Regions from separate parts of the Pseudomonas sp. H3_A02 genome, predicted to be linked through region 3. Evidence: predicted binding sites of a transcription regulator. Region 3 holds the regulator's gene; each other region holds the start of a gene.
What was found. The regulator FliA, encoded in region 3, starts transcription of late flagellar genes. The targets are predictions, from matches to a motif close to CTAAAGTTTNNNNNNNNNNNGCCGNTAA.
Positions count from the first base shown of each region.

Region 1: a site for FliA is predicted at 3,626-3,653, ahead of AB4N80_RS04185 (methyl-accepting chemotaxis protein). Genes of this name have one in related genera too.
Region 2: a site for FliA is predicted at 3,691-3,718, ahead of AB4N80_RS14945 (methyl-accepting chemotaxis protein). Genes of this name have one in related genera too.

Region 1 is NZ_CP162807.1:998,179-1,004,336, forward strand. Features, by position in the region: gene AB4N80_RS04175 (amino acid adenylation domain-containing protein) at 1-691, shown strand, start outside; gene AB4N80_RS04180 (SRPBCC family protein) at 724-1,188, shown strand; gene AB4N80_RS04185 (methyl-accepting chemotaxis protein) at 1,581-3,461, opposite strand; gene AB4N80_RS04190 (sigma-70 family RNA polymerase sigma factor) at 3,740-4,240, shown strand; gene AB4N80_RS04195 (FecR domain-containing protein) at 4,230-5,231, shown strand; gene AB4N80_RS04200 (TonB-dependent siderophore receptor) at 5,317-6,158, shown strand, end outside.
Region 2 is NZ_CP162807.1:3,379,388-3,385,545, forward strand. Features, by position in the region: gene AB4N80_RS14930 (response regulator transcription factor) at 1-645, shown strand, start outside; gene AB4N80_RS14935 (sensor histidine kinase) at 642-1,955, shown strand; gene AB4N80_RS14940 (Na+/H+ antiporter family protein) at 2,216-3,532, shown strand; gene AB4N80_RS14945 (methyl-accepting chemotaxis protein) at 3,759-5,438, shown strand; gene trhP (prephenate-dependent tRNA uridine(34) hydroxylase TrhP) at 5,717-6,158, opposite strand, start outside.
Region 3 is NZ_CP162807.1:5,970,643-5,976,800, forward strand. Features, by position in the region: gene AB4N80_RS26190 (chemotaxis protein CheA) at 1-68, opposite strand, end outside; gene AB4N80_RS26195 (protein phosphatase CheZ) at 99-884, opposite strand; gene AB4N80_RS26200 (chemotaxis response regulator CheY) at 903-1,274, opposite strand; gene fliA (RNA polymerase sigma factor FliA) at 1,441-2,184, opposite strand; gene fleN (flagellar synthesis regulator FleN) at 2,181-3,011, opposite strand; gene flhF (flagellar biosynthesis protein FlhF) at 3,127-4,476, opposite strand; gene flhA (flagellar biosynthesis protein FlhA) at 4,488-6,158, opposite strand, start outside.

The sequences.
Region 1 (6,158 bases), 1.6 Mb from region 3:
CAACTTCGTCTCCACGTTGTCCGCCTCCAGTGCCCTGGATGCCGATGGCCAGGTGCTGGAACAGCCTGCCGCCGAGACGCCGCCGATCTACATCAAGAACGGCTACAACCTGTCCAAATGGGTCGGCGAACGGATCCTGCAACGGGCCCGTGATCGCGGGGTTTGGGTCAATCTGTTCCGCCCCGGCAACATCAGCTTCAACAGCCTGACCGGGGTCTGCCAGCCCCATAAAAATCGGCTGATGCTGATGCTCAAGGGCTCGATCCAGCTCGGCCAGGTGCCGGACCTGTCCCTCAATTTCGACCTGATGCCGGTGGATTTCCTGGCCCGCTTTATCGCCTTCCACGCCAGCCGCTACCAGCCCACCCAAGCGGTGTTCAACCTGCACAACCCGCAGCCGTTGAGCTGGGACGCTTATGTGGCGTCGTTCCGCGACAGCGGCCGGGAGTTTTCCCTGGTGAGCGTCGCCGAGTGGCAACGGCAACTGGCTCGGGTCGATGCCGACAATGCGTTGTTTGGCGTGCTGGGTTTCTACCTCAACGGCTTCGAGGAAGACATCGGCGACATCTCGCTGATCAGCCACGACAACGCCCGCGCCGGCGTGCGGCAGATGGGCGCCAGCTACCCGGAAAAATCCCCGGCCCTGCTGCGGCGCGGCGCCGATTACCTCAAGGCCATCGACTTCATCTGAAACACCCTCAACCCAAAGCAAGGAGCAAGACCATGAGTGCATTTCAACCCGACACCCTGATCAAGAACCCCCACGCCTGCCAGGTCGAAACCTCGGTGGAGGTCGCGGCTGATGCGGCACGCGTCTGGAACATCGTGGGTAATTTTGGCGGCTTCGATCAATTCATCCCGGCACTGGAGCACATCGAAATGACCGGCAAGGGCGTGAGGTCCCTGCGCAAGAAATTCTTCCGCGATGGGCAGAACCTGGTGGTGGAACAGCTCAACAGCCGTGACGACCAGGCCATGCACATGACCTGGACGCTGATCTACAACACCCTGGGCATCGACAACCTGTGGGCGGCCATGCGCGTCGAACCCCTGGCGGACAACCGCTGCCGCGCCACCTGGACCATCATCGCCGACCACACCGACGCCCATACGCCATTGGGCTTCAGGGATTTCCTCCAGGGCTTCGCCGATGAGGCGATGGGGAATGTGCAGGGGATGTTCAAGTAAGCGGCAATGCCCTGTGGGAGCGGGCTTGCTCGCGAAAGCGGTGGGTCAGTTTGCAGTAATTTGACTGGACTGCCGCCATCGCGAGCAAGCTCGCTCCCACACTGAGCTGGAGTGAACCCAAGATTCAGGCTCACCAACCATCCCCTGTGGAAGCAGAGGTGGATGCGAACCCCAGGTCCACCGCCAGTCCCCTGTGGGAGCAAGCTTGCTCGCGATGGCGGTGGACCATTCAACCCAGCATCCGTGGCGAGGGAACTTGCTCCCGCTGGCCTGCGCAGCAGGCCCCAGCATGCTTGCAGGCGGACCGCGTTGGTTGGCTTTACGACTGCTGCGCAGCCGAGCGGGAGCAAGCTCCCTCGCCACAGGGGAATGGGTCGGCTTGCGACTGGGGGTCAGATCTTGAAGCTGTCCACCAGTTGTTTCAGTCGATTGGCCTGCTGGGACAAGGCATCGCAATCCTTCAGGGTTTCATTGAGGTTGGCCACGCTTTGCTGGTTCAGCAGGTTGATGTGGCTGACGTCCATGTTGAGGGTTTCGACCACGGCGGTCTGTTCTTCGGTCGCCGCGGCCACCGACTGGTTCATGCCGTCGATCTCACCGATGCGCTGCGTCACGCTGACCAGGCGCAGGCCGGCCTGGTTGGCCACTTCCACGCTTTCTTCGCTGGAGGTCTGGCTGGCGTTCATCGTGGTCACCGCTTCACGGGAGCCGACTTGCAGCGAGGTGATCATCTTGTGGATTTCTTCCGCCGACTCCTGGGTGCGGTGCGCCAGGTTGCGCACTTCATCGGCCACCACCGCAAACCCGCGGCCGGCTTCACCGGCACGGGCCGCTTCGATGGCCGCGTTCAGGGCCAGCAAGTTGGTTTGCTGGGAGATGCCTTTGATCACGTCCAGGATATGGCCGATGTTGTCGGTGCTGGCGTTCAGGGTTTCGATCTGGGTGCACGAGAGGCTGATCTTCTGCGACAACTCGGTCATGGCCTGGATGGTTTTTTCCACCACCTGGCGACCGTCATCGGCCTGTTCGCTGGCACCGCTGGCCTGTTGCGAGGCATCGGCGGCATTACGAGCGATTTCCTGGGTCGCGGCGCCCAACTGATTGATGGCCGCGGCCACACTGTTGGTGCGGGCGCTTTGTTCATCTGAGCCGACGAGCGAAGCGTTGGACGAGGTCATCACCCGCTGCGACAGGTCATGCACTTGGCGGGTGGCGGAAGACACTTCCGAGATCGACGCGTGAATCCGCTCTACGAACTGGTTGAACGAACCGCCCAACACGGCGAATTCGTCCTTGCCCTGTACGACCAGGCGCCGGGTCAGGTCACCTTCGCCCTGGGCGATGTCCTGCATGGCGCGGCCCATGGTGGTCAATGGACGCATCAACACCTGGATCAGCATGCTCAGCAGCAAGGCAATGGCCGCCACCGCGACGAACATCGCAATCAGCGCAGACGTACGGAACTGGCTCAGCGGCGCGTAGGCTTTTGCCTTGTCGATCGACAGACCGATGTACCACTCGGCGTTCGGCAGGCCGGTAACCGGGGTGAACGAAAGAATACGATCCTGCCCGTTCAGCTCAACCTCCTGGATCCCCTTGCCAATGCGCACCGGGGTGCCGGGGTAGATGTCCTTGAGGTTCTTCATCACGTGGTCTTTATCCGGGCTGACGATCACCTGACCGTCGCCGCTGACCAGAAACGCATGGCCGATACCACCGAAGTCCACGGAGTTGATGATTTTCACCAGGGTTTCCAGGCTCAGGTCGCCGCCCACCACGCCGAGCAGTTCGCCGTTGTGCTTCACCGGCAGGGCAACGGTCACCACCAGGCCACCCACCGCCGCGAGGTAAGGCGGAGTCAGCATGGTTTTATCGGCGGTCACCGCCTGTTTGTACCAGGGGCGCTGACGCGGGTCGTAGCCGTCAGGCATTTTGGCGTCAGGGCGTTGGGTGAAGACACCGTTGGCCTGGCCCACATAAGTGAACTGGAAGTTCGACGTCAGCGCCGGCTGATCGACCAGCCCCGGCAGATCGGCAGCTGCACCCTGATGCGCGATGTTTTGCGCCAGGTTTTCCAACACCAGTATCCGCCCACTCATCCAGTTCTGGATGCTGCTGGCCGTCAGGTCGCCGGATTGCTCGATGGACGACTCAAGGCTGCTGCCAATGGTGTTGCGCTGTAAATAATCGTTGTAGAGCGTGAACAGGGCAAAAGCCAGGACCACTACACCAGAGGCGGCCAGAAGGATTTTGTGGCTGAACTTTAGATTCATCGATGGGCTTCTTATGCAAAGAGTGGGGTTGCATTCCAGTTGCAATATTTTCATGTAAAAACAGGAGCAGGCTTTTTGCCATGCTCCAGTTTGGTGCACGCTTATCACTCTGTCGGCAAGGGCTTGGAAAAAATGAGGGGTTACAGGGAATTGGCCGACAGGGGGTAGAAGTACGGGCGCGGGAACCTTCAGTGGGCGGTGAACGGTGGTTGCAAATTCCCCGGGTGATGATGACAATGCGACCTATTATCATTTGTAACATCCAGGCCGTCGCGTCCATGTCATCTCCCGAGTTTGCAGTACAGGCGCTCTACAGCCAGCATCACGGCTGGCTCAATACGTGGCTGCGCACCCGGCTGGGCAATGCCGCTGATGCGGCGGACCTGGCCCAGGACACCTTCATGCGCCTGTTGCAGCGTAGCGAACGCCTGGAGCTTCGGGCCCCACGCGCCTTTTTGCGCACCATTGCCCAAGGCCTGGTGATCGACCATTGGCGGCGAGCGGAAATCGAACACGCCTACCTCCAAACCATAGCTCACCTGCCAGAAGCCGAAACCCCGGGGGCCGAAGCCCAGGCGTTGATCCTCGAACTGCTCGAAGCCATTGCCAGAATGCTCGAAGGCCTCAAGCCGAAAGTGCGCCGGGCCTTTCTGTTAGCCCAGTGCGAAGGCCTGACGTACAAGCAGATTGCCGAGCAGATGGGCATCTCGTTGCGCTCGGTGGAGCGCTACGTCGCCGATGCGTTGTATCACTGCTATGTATTGCGCTATGAAAGTTGAGTCGGTGGAACACTTGCAGAGCCGCCGCAACGGCCCGTCGCAACAGGTGGTCAGGCAGGCGATCAACTGGCTGCTGCGCCTGCGCAACCACACCACCCACCCCACACTGCGCCAACAGTGCGACACCTGGCGCGCCGCCCACCCTGAACACGAACTGGCCTGGCAACGGGTGCAATCGCTGCACAGCGAATTGACCTCGAACCTGCGGGCCGTGCCCGGTGCCCACATCGCCCTGGACACCCTGGAAAACAGTGCCCAGCGCCTCAGTCGTCGCCAGGCCCTGAAGTTGCTCTCGGGCGTTGCCGTGGTGGGCGGCGCGGCATGGCTGGGCAAGGACCTGGGCTGGCAGGCGTGGAATGCCGATTTCGCCACCGCCACCGGTGAACGTCGGGGGTTCCAGTTGCCGGACGGCACGCGGCTCGAGCTCAATACCCACAGCGCGGCCGACTTGGACTTCAGTCCCCGGCAGCGCCTGATTACCCTGGCCCGCGGCGAAATCATGGTCACCTGTGGCCGCGACCCGGGGCGGCCGCTGCTGGTGAAAAGCAGGCATGGTCTGTTCGAGGGGCTGGAGGGGCGCTTCGTCGTGCGCCAGCACAGCGACTGCACGCGCTTGAGCGTCACCAGCGGCCGAGTCGTCATCCGTTCGCACCCCAACAGCGATGGCTCGCCCATCCAGGTCGAGGCCGGGCAAAGCTACCTGGTCAGCTCATCGACAGCGACCCTGGCGCCGCCCCTGGACATGGACGCAGGCGCCTGGGCCGACGGCTTGATCGTCACCCGCAACATGCGCCTGGAAGATTTCCTCAATGAAGTAGGCCGCTACCGCCCGGGCTATCTGCACTGCGCGGCGTCGATTGCCGACCTGCGCTTGTCGGGGGTGTTCCGCTTGGAGGACACCGACAAATTGCTCGCCGTCCTGCCCCGCACGCTCCCGGTCCAGCTGCGCTATCGAACCCGTTGGTGGATCACGGTGGAACGCCTGGCTTGATTTTTTTTGGCGGGTTTCAGGCCGGCGTCCGGCTAGGACAGTAAGCAACCCTTATCTGCCTTCAGCGACTCCAACGGAACCTACAATGACTGAGCGCGTACTTCTCAAGAACCCCTTCGGCTTCTCTTCGCAACCAGGCCTGTTACGCCAGGCGATTCATGCCGCGCTGTTCTCCACGGCGCTGGGGGTCAGCGTCGCGCCGATGCTCGCGGTGGCCGCGCAAAACGTCGTGACCGCCAGCCGGCAGAGCTACAACATCCCCCCCGGTCCATTGAGCGATGTGCTGAACCAGTTCGCCCGCCAGGCCGGGATCACCCTGGCCAGCACGCCGGCGCAAACCGGCGGCGTCCAGTCCCCGGGGCTCAAGGGTGAGTATTCGCCCGACCAGGCCCTGAACCAGTTGCTCAGCGGGTCGGGAATGGTCGCCGTCAGCCAGGATGGCAGCAGCTACGTGCTGCACACCGAGACCGCTGGCAGCACGCTGGAATTACCGACCACCGACATCAAGGGCTTCGCCCTGGGTAACGCCTTGGGCAGCATGGAAGGCTACAACGCCACCCACAGCCAGGTCGCCACCAAGACCAGTACCGCCCTGCGCGAAACCTCCCAGAGCGTGTCGGTGGTGACCCGCGAACAAATGGACGACCAGGGCGCGCAGACCGTGTCCCAGGCCATGCGCTACACCCCCGGCGTGCTGACCAACCCCTACGGCGCCACCCACCGCTACGACTACGTGGCGATGCGCGGTTTCAACGACGGCTCGGTGGATAACATCTACCTCGACGGCCTCAAGTCCATGGGCGACAGCGGCACCTACAGCTCCATGCAGGTCGATCCGTATTTCCTGGAGCGGGTCGATATCCTCAAGGGCCCGTCCTCGGTGCTCTACGGTCGCAGCTCGCCCGGCGGCCTGGTGGCGCTAACCAG
Region 2 (6,158 bases), 2.6 Mb from region 3:
CACGTGCCCCTGGCCGATGAACTGATGGCCGGGCTTGCTCGCCAGGGCTACGCCGTCGATTGGCTGGCCGATGGTCGCGACGCGGTGTACCAGGGCAGCAGCGAGCCCTACGACCTGATCATTCTCGACCTCGGTCTGCCGGGCGTGCCGGGGCTCGACGTGCTGGCCCAATGGCGCGCCGGCGGCCTGGCCACGCCGGTGCTGATCCTCACCGCCCGCGGGTCCTGGGCCGAGCGCATCGAGGGCCTCAAGGCCGGGGCCGACGACTACCTGACCAAACCCTTTCATCCTGAAGAGCTGCACTTGCGGATCCAGGCGCTGCTGCGCCGCTCCCATGGCCAGGTCAACCAGCCGACGCTCAAGGCCGCCGGGTTGCACTTGGATGAGAGTCGCCAATGCGTGGTCCGCGACGGCACCGACATCCAGCTCACGGCTGCCGAGTTCCGCCTGTTGCGCTATTTCATGCTGCATCCCGAGCAGATCCTTTCCAAAAGCCATCTCGCCGAACACCTGTACGACGGTGAGACCGAGCGCGATTCCAACGTGCTGGAAGTCCACGTCAATCACCTGCGGCGCAAGCTGGGACGCAGCGTGATCGAAACCCGTCGCGGCCAGGGTTACCTGTTCGGCGGGCAGGCGCAGTGAGATCCATCCAGCGGCGCCTGAGCCTGGGCCTGATCGGTGTGATGGTGGTGGTCGGCCTGGTCCTGGCGCAGACCAGTCTGTGGTTGTTCGAGCTGGGCCTGCAGCGTTACCTGGAAGCCGGGCTGCGTAACGACAGCGAGAACCTGCTGGTGGCCCTGGTGCGTGGCCCGCAGGGCTTGCAATTGGATGAGCGCCGCCTGTCGCCGGCCTATCAGCGGCCGTTTTCCGGGCACTATTTCCGCATCGATTTTGCCGACGTGCACTGGCGCTCCCGCTCCCTGTGGGACCAGGAATTGCCCCGGCTCGACCACCCGGGCCTGCACAGCAACCTGCAACTGGGGCCCGAGGGCCAGAAGCTGCTGGTGCTGCGCACCGACTATCGGCGGCTGGGCCAGGCGATTTCCATCAGCGTGGCCCAAGACTACACACCGGTGCGTGACAGCTTCCGCCGGATGCAACAGATCGGCCTCGGGCTCGGGTTAGCGGGGCTGTTGCTGATTCTGTTGCTGCAACGCATCACCGTGCGCCGTGCCTTGCGTCCGCTGGACCGGGCCCGGGAGCAGATCGCTCAGTTGCAGCGCGGACAGCGTTCGCAACTCGACGAACAGGTGCCACGGGAGCTGGAACCGCTGGTGACGCAGATCAACCATCTGCTGGCCCACACCGAAGACAGCCTCAAGCGCTCGCGCAATGCCTTGGGCAACCTCGGCCATGCCTTGAAAACCCCGCTGGCGGTGCTGCAAAGCCTGGCGTCGAACGAGAAGCTCGACCCGAACCCCGAGCTGCGCAAACTGTTGCTCGACCAACTGGAGCAGGTCCGCCAGCGCCTGAACCGTGAACTCAACCGCGCCCGCCTGTCCGGTGATGCCTTGCCCGGTGCGCACCTGGACTGCGACGCCGAACTGCCAGGGTTGCTGGCCACGCTGAACATGATCCACGGCGAACACCTGCACCTGAGCTACGTCGCGCCACCAGGCCTGCACCTGCCCTGGGACCGTGAAGACTTGCTGGAGCTGTTGGGCAACCTGCTGGACAACGCCTGCAAATGGGCCGATGCCGAGGTGCGCCTGACCATGACCGAGACAGCCGAGGGTTTCAGCCTGGCCGTGGAGGACGACGGCCCGGGCATCCCCGCGGACCGCCGCGAGCAGGTGTTCAGTCGGGGTACGCGACTGGATGAACAGACCGATGGACACGGCCTGGGCCTGGGCATCGTGCGGGATATCGTCGACACCTGGGGCGGCCTGCTGGCGTTGGACGACAGTGAGTGGGGTGGGTTGAAGGTCGTGATCGAGTTGCCCAAGCGCTGACAGCCATTCCATGGCACAGCCTCCCTGTGGGCGAGCCTGTGGGAGCAAAGCTTGCTCGCGATAGCATTTTTTTTGGCCAACACAGATGTTGTAGGTGACGACGTCATCGCGAGCAAGCTTTGCTCCCACAAATCCCTCCATACAGGGGGGGCAGGACTTGAAAACCCGCTCCACGGCCCTTGCAGCTTGCCGCCGCTTGCTGCAAAGTCGCGACCTTTTTGTCCGGTGGCTTTCCATCGCTGTGCTCTGAGGTAACGATGATAAATGCAGTAATTGCCGCGGTTGGCGTCATGCTGGTGCTCAGCCTGTCCCGCGTGCATGTGGTGATCGCGCTGATTATCGGCGCGCTGGTGGGTGGCCTGACGGGCGGCCTGGGGATCGAGGCGACGCTCAAGGCGTTCAATGCCGGCCTGGGGGGCGGTGCGACGGTGGCGTTGTCCTATGCTTTGCTCGGTGCCTTCGCCGTGGCGATTGCCAAGTCCGGCATGGCCCACGCCCTGGCGGACAAAGCCCTGGCCCTGGTGGATCGCCAGGATGCCGCTGGCGGTACGGGCGTCAAGTGGGTGCTGATCGGCCTGCTGGGGACGGTCGCGGTCGCTTCCCAAAACATCCTGCCGATCCACATCGCCTTCATCCCGCTGCTGGTGCCGCCGTTGCTCTACGTGCTGACCAAGCTGCAACTGGACCGTCGCTTGATCGCCTGCGTCATGACCTTCGGCCTGATCACCCCCTACATGTTCCTGCCGGTGGGTTTCGGCAACATCTTCCTCAATGAAATCCTGCTGGCCAATGTCGCTCGCAGCGGCGTCGACATCAGTGGCATCAATATCACGCATGCCATGGGCATCCCGGCGTTGGGCATGGTGTTTGGCTTGGCGCTGTCGTTTTTTACCTATCGCAAGAAACGCGTTTATGACTTGAAAAAAATTGCCCGGGCCGAGCAAGTGACCGTGCGCTACAACCCCCTGAGCCTGCTGGTGGCCGGGCTGGCGATTGCGGCGGCGTTCGCTGTTCAGTTGTTACTCGATTCAATGATCATCGGTGCCCTGGCCGGTTTCCTGATTTTCTCGCTGTCGGGGGTAGTGCGCTGGCGCGAGACCGACGATCTGTTCACCGAAGGCATGAAGATGATGGCGATGATCGGCTTCATCATGATCGCCGCCTCAGGTTTTGCCGAAGTGATGAAGGCTACCGGTGAAGTCCAGAGCCTGGTGGAAACCTCGGCGGCGTGGATCGGCCACAACAAGGGCATCGGCGCGCTCCTGATGTTGCTGGTGGGGCTGTTGGTGACCATGGGCATTGGCTCGTCGTTTTCCACGGTGCCGATCCTGGCGACGATTTTCGTGCCGCTGTGCCTGCAACTGGGTTTCAGCCCGCTGGCGATCGTCTGCATCGTCGGCACCGCCGGCGCCCTGGGCGACGCCGGCTCGCCCGCCTCGGACTCGACCCTGGGCCCGACCTCCGGCCTGAACATCGACGGCCAGCACCATCACATCTGGGACACCGTGGTCCCGACCTTCATCCACTACAACCTGCCGCTGCTGGCGTTTGGGTGGGTGGCGGCGATGGTGTTGTAATTCGAGACCGAGTCGCCTCAATCGCGAGCAAGCTCGCTCCCACAGGGGATCGGTGTGGACACAAGTGTTGTGGACGCCACCGGGCCCTGTGGGAGCGAGCTTGCTCGCGATGAGGCCCTTGAATTCAGCGACTCTGCCAACTGACCGTTCACCTTGTCCTACAGTTTTGCCGCGCGGTGCCGTTAATACAGCTAACCACGCCATAAAACCAACAAGAGTGAACAGCATGCGCCTGAGCTTGAAGGCTAAAGTCCTGTCCCTTGCGATACTGCCGGTATTGCTGTCCGCCGTGATCATCAGCCTGACCACGGCCTTCATCTTGAAGGAGCAAGCGAGTAAAGAAGTCCAGGAGACCCGCGAGCGCCTGCTCAGCGAGGCCAAGGCCACGCTGCAGAACTACGTGGCGGTGGGCCTTACCGCCATCAAGCCGCTCTACGATGCCGCCGCGCCTGGCGATAACGAGGCGCGCGCCCAGGCGATCAAGCTGCTGTCGAATATCAGCTATGGCAAGGACGGTTATTTCTTCGGCTACGATTCCGAGACCATTCGTCTGTTCAAGGCCAACAGCCCCGATGGCGTGGGCAAGAGTTTCAAGGACAACCGCGACCCGAACGGTGTCTACGTCAACCGTGACCTGGTGAAAGTCGCCAAGGACGGGACGCATTACCTGGAATACAGTTCGCCGTTGCCCGGCAGCAAGGACTTGGTGCCCAAGCTCGGCTACACCGACTACTTGCCCAAGTGGGATCTGGCGGTCGGTAGCTCGGTCAACCTGGACGGCATCGAAGCCCAAGTGGCGCTGGTGGAAGCCAAGGTCCACGATCGCCTGCAAGGCGTGATCTTGAGCATCGTCGGGATCGCTGCGGTGGTGTTGCTGGTGATCGCGGTGGTAGGCCTGGTGCTCGCCAACACGATCCTGCGTCCCCTGCACCTGATGAAGGACAACCTCGACGACATCGCCGCGGGTGAGGGTGACCTGACCCGTCGGCTGACCATCACCAGCCAGGACGAGCTCGGCCAACTGGCCGGTTCGTTCAACCGCTTCGTCGACAAGATCCACGGCCTGGTGCGGCAGATCACCGACATGACGTCGCAACTGACCGGCCTGGTGACCCAAGTTTCCGAGCAGGCCCAGCGCTCCGAGCAGGCCATGGAGCGTCAGCGCCACGAAACCGATCAGGTCGCCACGGCGATTAACGAAATGTCCTCGGCCGCCCAGGAAGTCGCCCGCAGTGCACAGGGCGCCGCCGTCGCGGCCCAGCAGACCGACGAAGAAGGCCAGTCGGCCAAGCGCGTGGTGGCCGGCAGCATCCAGCAGATTCATGCGCTGGTGAACGATATCCGCAGCAGTGGCGTGTCCCTGGACAGCCTGCAGCAGGACGTGGCTTCGATTGTCAGTGTGCTCGGGGTGATTCGTTCGATCGCCGAGCAGACCAACCTGCTGGCCCTCAACGCCGCCATCGAGGCCGCGCGTGCCGGCGAGGCGGGGCGTGGGTTCGCGGTGGTGGCCGATGAAGTGCGGGCCCTGGCCAGTCGGACCCAGCAGAGCACCCAGGAAATCCAGGGCATGATCGACCGCCTGCAATCCGGCACCCATGCGGCGGTGGAAGCGATGCGCCGTTCCAGCGAGGCCGGTGATGGCACCTCGGAACGGGCCAACGAGGCGGGTGCCTCCCTCGACACCATGGCGCAGTTGATCGGCACCATCAACTCGATGAACGCCCAGATCGCCAGCGCCGCCGAAGAACAGACCGCGGTGGCCGAGGAAATCAACCGCAGCGTGCATCAGATTGCCGTGGCCGTGGACAGCGTCGCCGACGAAACCCAACTCGGCGCCCAGACCTCCCGCAGCCTGGCCGACCTGGGCCAGCGCCTGGGTCAACTGGTGGGGCAGTTCCGGATCTGATTCCGGCGCAGCAGGAGCTGCCGAAGGCTGCGATCTTTCGCTCTCGATCCAGATGTTTTCGCCTGGGCTACCAGGCCCTATCGGAAGCGGAGGATCGCAGCCTTCGGCAGTTTCTGCCGGGCTCAACAGGCACAAACACAACCAAACCCTGTGGGAGCGAGCTTGCTCGCGATGGCGGTGTGTCAGTCAAATGAGTATTAGCTGATCCGGCGCCATCGCGAGCAAGCTCGCTCCCACAGTTGTTTGGCGGTGCCTGCATGATCGGATCAGTGTCAGAGCTAAGGTTCGCGCACATCCCGCATCAACAACCCAAACCGCAAATCCACCGCATCCGGGATCGGCACGTAGACCACATGCCCATCCCCCGGTGCCACATCGATGCCCTGGCCTTTGATGTCCTGCAACTGGTGCAGGTCGAAGTGGAAGTTGCCCTTGGGGGTCATCAGTTCCATGTGATCGCCCAGGCCGAAGCGGTTCTTCACCCGCACTTCGGCCAGGCGTTCGCGCCGTTCGCCGGTCAGTTCGCCGACGAACTGCTGGCGCTCCGAGACCGAGCTGCCGGTCTGGTAGTTCTGATATTCATCATGCACATGGCGCCTTAGAAAACCTTCGGTGTAGCCGCGCTGGGCCAGGGACTCCAGGTCGGTCATCAGGCTGCGATCGAATGCCCGACCGGCCACCGCGTCATCGATGGCCCGGCGATACACCTGGGTGGTGCGT
Region 3 (6,158 bases):
TGCTCTAGAATCTCGCCGGCCTCAACCAGGAAATCCTGAAGGATCTCTTCATCGGCGCCGAAGCTCATTAATGGCTGCTCCTAAAACAGGGCTAAAACTCAGAATCCAAGGCTGGACAGCAAATCGTCCACATCGTCCTGACCGGACATAACGTCTTCTCTTTTATCGGCATGAATTTGCGGACCTTCACCCTGAGAGAGATGTTTTTGTGGATCTTTTTCAGCAAGCATCGCTTCACGGTCGTGTTCGATGCCTGCAAAGCGGTCGACCTGGCTGGCCATCAACACCAGTTTGAGCAGGTTGCTTTCCACTTCGGTGACCAACTGGGTCACACGCTTGATCACCTGGCCGGTCAGGTCTTGATAGTCCTGGGCCAGCAGAATGTCGTTGAGGTTGCTTGCCACGGCGCGGTTCTCGGTGCTGCTGCGCGTCAGGAAACCGTCGACCCGACGGGCCAGCTCCCGAAACTCTTCAGCACCGACTTCGCGACGCATGAACCGGCCCCAGTCGGTGCTCAAGGCCTGGGCTTCTTCACTCAGGCCGTTGACCAGCGGCGTTGCGCTTTCCACCAGGTCCATGGTGCGGTTCGCCGCGGCCTCGGTCAGCTTGACCACATACCCCAGGCGCTCGGTGGCGTCGGTGATCTGCGAGACTTCCTCGGCCTGCGGCATGTGCGGGTCGATCTGGAAATTGACAATCGCGCTGTGCAGTTCACGCGTGAGCTTGCCCACTTCCTGATACAGACCGCGGTCACGGGTCTGGTTGAGCTCATGGATCATTTGAACCGCATCGCCAAAGCGACCTTTTTCAAGGCTGTCGACCAGTTCGCGGGCATGTTTTTTCAGGGTCGATTCGAAATCGCCCATTGAAGATTCGTTGTCCATAGCTCCCCCGTGGCGCCGTTAACCGATGCGTTCGAAGATTTTTTCGATCTTCTCTTTCAACGCCTGGGCCGTGAAGGGTTTGACCACATAGCCGTTTACACCGGCCTGGGCCGCTTCGATGATCTGCTCGCGCTTGGCTTCGGCAGTGACCATCAGCACCGGAAGATGCTTGAGCTTTTCGTCGGCGCGCACATGGCGCAACAAGTCGATACCGGTCATGCCGGGCATGTTCCAGTCAGTCACCAGAAAGTCGATGCTCCCGCTGTTGAGGACCGGAATGGCTGTGACGCCATCATCCGCCTCGACCGTGTTGGTGAACCCAAGGTCACGCAACAGGTTTTTTATGATCCGCCGCATCGTTGAGAAGTCATCAACGATGAGGATTTTCATGTTCTTGTCCAATTCGACCTCCAAGCAGTCTTAAACGCGCCCAGCACCTGGACGCGCCATTTCAATCAATCCGGCACAACACTCGACAACGGTCCGGAGCACAACGGATGGAGACTGGCGCAGTACCTGCCAGGCCAGCCTCGTCGCAGTGTCCCCACACTGCCTGTCAACGCGCTCGCCACTCCCCCAAACGCCCCCGCAAACGGGCCGCGCACTGGCTGTGTAACTGGCTGACCCGCGATTCGCTGACCCCCAGGACCTCACCGATTTCCTTGAGGTTCAGCTCTTCGTCGTAGTACAGCGCCAAGACCAGTCGCTCACGCTCCGGCAAATTGGCAATCGCATCCGCCAGCGCGCTCTGGAAACGTTCATCTTCCAGGTCACGCGATGGCTCCATGTGAGCACTCGCGCCATCCTCGTGCAGCCCTTCGTGTTCGCCGTCCTGCAGCAGGTCGTCGAAACTGAACAGGCGGCTGCCCAAGGTATCGTTCAAAATCCCGTAATAATCATCGAGACTTAACTGGAGTTCGGCAGCAACTTCGTGATCTTTAGCGTCACGCCCGGTTTTCGCTTCAATTGCCCGAATCGCGTCACTGACCATGCGGGTATTGCGGTGCACCGAACGCGGCGCCCAATCGCCCTTGCGGACTTCATCGAGCATCGCCCCGCGAATGCGAATACCGGCATAGGTCTCGAAACTGGCGCCTTTGCTGGCGTCGTATTTGTTCGACACTTCAAGCAGGCCGATCATGCCGGCCTGGATCAAGTCCTCGACCTGGACACTGGCCGGCAACCGCGCCAGCAAGTGGTAGGCGATACGCTTGACCAGTGGCGCATAACGCTCGATCAATTCGTATTGGGCGTCCCGTGCCGATTTTTTGTAGAGATGGTTGTAACCGCTGGCTGTCATAGCACGGGCCCTGCTGTTTGTTGCACAAGACGTTCGACGAAAAACTCCAGATGCCCGCGAGGATTGGCCGGCAATGGCCAGGTATCGACCTTCTGGGCGATCGCCTTGAACGCCAGCGCGCATTTGGAACGTGGAAAGGCTTCATAGACGGCACGTTGCTTCTGGACGGCCTTGCGCACGCTTTCGTCGTAAGGCACCGCGCCGACGTATTGCAGGGCGACGTCCAGGAAGCGATCGGTGACCTTGGTCAACTTGGCGAACAGGTTGCGTCCTTCCTGCGGGCTCTGGGCCATGTTGGCCAGGACGCGGAAGCGGTTCATGCCATAGTCGCGGTTCAGCAGTTTGATCAGGGCGTAGGCGTCGGTGATGGACGTCGGTTCGTCGCAGACCACCAGCAGCACTTCCTGGGCGGCGCGCACGAAACTGACGACCGAGTCGCCAATGCCAGCCGCGGTATCGATCACCAGCACATCGAGGTTGTCGCCGATGTCGCTGAAAGCCTGGATCAGGCCCGCGTGTTGGGCTGGGGTCAGGTGAACCATGCTCTGGGTGCCGGAGGCAGCCGGCACGATACGAATCCCGCCTGGCCCCTGCAACAGCACGTCGCGCAGTTCGCAGCGGCCTTCGATCACGTCCGCCAGGGTGCGTTTGGGGGTAAGCCCCAGCAGCACGTCGACGTTCGCCAGGCCCAGGTCGGCGTCCAGCAGCATGACCCGTCGGCCAAGCTCTGCAAGAGCCAGGGACAAGTTCACTGACACGTTAGTCTTCCCGACGCCACCTTTGCCGCCGGTCACCGCGATCACCTGTACGGGATGCATGCTGCCCATGTTCGTTCTTTACCTTGTCTTCTTAGACGGAGGCCACATTACTGGCTGCGCGTTCGCATAAGGAACAATGCATGGCAGACCATCGATGTAGGTACAAAAAATATTCATGATTACCTCAGCCGACCTGCTTGCTCGGGCTGTGGTAGATGTCAGCGAACATGTCAGCCATGGCTTCTTCGCTGGGTTCTTCCTGCATTTGCACACTCACGGCACGACTGACCAGTTGATGACGGCGCGGCAGATGCAAATCATCCGGGATCCGCGGCCCATCGGTCAGGTAGGCCACCGGCAGTTCATGACCGATCGCCAGGCTCAACACCTCGCCCAGGCTTGCCGTTTCGTCCAGCTTAGTCAGGATGCAGCCGGCCAGTCCGCAGCGTTTGTAGCTGTGGTATGCGGCGGTTAGAACCTGTTTCTGGCTGGTGGTTGCCAACACGAGATAATTTTTTGACTTGATACCGCGTCCGGCCAGGCTTTCGAGCTGCATGCGCAGGGCTGGATCGCTGGCTTGCAGGCCCGCGGTATCGATCAGCACAACGCGTTTGCGCAGCAAAGGCTCCAGCGCCTGGGCCAGGGATTGGCCCGGATCCACATGGGTCACCGACACATTGAGGATCCGGCCCAGGGTCTTGAGTTGTTCCTGGGCACCGATGCGGAAACTGTCCATGCTCACCAGGGCGATGCTCTGGGCGCCGTACTTGAGTACATAACGGGCGGCGAGCTTGGCCAGGGTGGTGGTCTTGCCCATGCCGGCAGGACCGACCATGGCAATCACTCCGCCCTCTTCCAGTGGCTCGACTTCCGGCGTGGAGATCATCCGCGCCAGGTGCGCCAGCAACATGCGCCAAGCCTGGCGCGGTTCTTCGATACCATTGATCAGCGCCAGCAGGTCCCGGGACAACGGGCCGGACAGGCCGATGCGTTGCAGGCGACGCCACAGGTTGGCCTGGGCCGGACGGCTGCCTTGCAGCTGGTTCCAGGCCAGGGAGCCGAGCTGGACTTCCATCAGCTCGCGCAGGCTGTTGAGTTCAAAGCGCATTGAGTCCAGGGCGCGCGGATCGACCCCGCGGACAGGCGCGGCGGGAGCCGGTTCCGGACGACGCGGTTCGGCCTGGGCCTGCTCCATTAGCGGTTCGGCGGCGGTCAAGGGCAGGCCGGCGGTCAGCGGCTGACCGGCGAACAATTGACGATTGGTGCCCGCGGCACCCTCGCCTTCGCTGCTGCGCAGGCTCAGTTCGGCCTGGGCGCTGGCGATGCGCGATTGGGTCTTGCGCAGCTCATCTTCGAGCTCCATGTTCGGAACCCGCGGGGCCAGCGCAGACAGTTTGTAATCCAGGGCCGCCGTCAGCTCGACACCGCCGGCGATACGACGGTTGCCAATGATGGCTGCTTCAGCGCCCAGCTCGTCACGAACCAGTTTCATGGCCTGACGCATGTCGGCGGCGAAAAAACGCTTCACTTGCATAAACCACTACCTCAGCCGTTGGGCCCTACTGTCGCAACGATGGTCACTTGCTTGTTGTCCGGTATTTCCTGGTACGCCAGCACATGCAGCCCCGGGACCGCGAGGCGCCCGAATCGCGAGAGCATCGCGCGAATCGGACCGGCCACCAGCAGGATCACCGGTTGGCCTTGCATCTCTTGCCGCTGGGCTGCTTCGATCAGCGAACGCTGCAGCTTCTCGGCCATGCTTGGCTCCAGCAGGACACCCTCTTCCGAGCCTTGTCCTGCCTTCTGCAGACTATTGAGCAATATCTGTTCCAACCTTGGCTCCAAGGTGATCACAGGCAGCTCAGACTCAGTGCCTACAATGCTTTGGACGATTGCGCGGGACACGCCGACCCGAACCGCAGCCACCAAGGCGGCGGTATCTTGACTCTTGGCGGCGTTGTTGGCGATGGCCTCGGCGATACTGCGTATGTCGCGCACGGGCACTTGTTCGGCCAGCAGCGCCTGCAGCACCTTGAGCAACTGCGACAAGGAAACCACGCCTGGCACCAGCTCTTCGGCCAGCTTCGGCGAGCCTTTGGCCAGTACTTGCAGGAGTTGCTGGACTTCTTCGTGGCCAATCAGCTCACTGGAGTGCTTGTACAGGATCTGGTTCAAGTGGGTCGCCACCACGGTACTGGCGTCCACCACGGTATAACCGAGGGACTGGGCCTGGGCCCGCTGGCTGATTTCGATCCACACCGCTTCCAGGCCGAAAGCCGGATCCTTGGCGGTGATGCCGCTGAGGCTGCCGTAGACCTGGCCGGGGTTGATCGCCAATTCGCGGTCGGGATAGATCTCGGCTTCGGCCAGGATCACCCCCATCAAGGTCAGGCGATAGGCGCTCGGCGCCAGGTCGAGGTTGTCGCGGATATGCACGGTAGGCATCAGGAAGCCCAAGTCCTGGGAGAGCTTCTTGCGCACCCCCTTGATCCGCGCCAGCAACTGCCCACCCTGATTGCGGTCGACCAAGGGAATCAGGCGATAGCCGACTTCCAGGCCGATCATGTCGATCGGGGTCACGTCGTCCCAGCCCAGTTCCTTGGTTTCCATGGCGCGGGCCGGCGACGGCAGCAGTTCCTGCTGGCGCTTGACCTCTTGCAGGGCCTGGACCTTCTGCACGTTCTGCTTCTTCCAGAACCAGTAGGCACCACCGGCTGCCATGGCCGCCATGCTCAGGAAGGAAAAGTGCGGCATCCCCGGCACCAGCCCCATCACCGCCATCAGGCCGGCGGCAACGGCCAGGGCCTTGGGCGAGGCAAACATCTGCCGGCCAATCTGCTTGCCCATGTCTTCGGAGCCCGAAGCACGGGTCACCATGATCGCGGCGGCTGTGGATAACAACAGTGATGGCAATTGCGCCACCAAACCGTCACCGATGGTCAGCAGGGCATAAACCTTGCCGGCATCGCCGAAGGTCAAGCCATGCTGGAAGATACCGACGGCCATGCCGCCGATCAGGTTGATGAACAGGATCAGCAGGCCGGCGATGGCGTCACCGCGCACGAATTTGCTGGCACCGTCCATGGAACCGTAGAACTCGGCCTCTTGGGCCACCTCCAGGCGGCGCAGCTTGGCCTGGCTCTGGTCGATCAGGCCGGCGTTGAGGTCGGCGTCGATCGCCATCTGCTTGCCGGGCATCGCATCGAGGGTGAAACG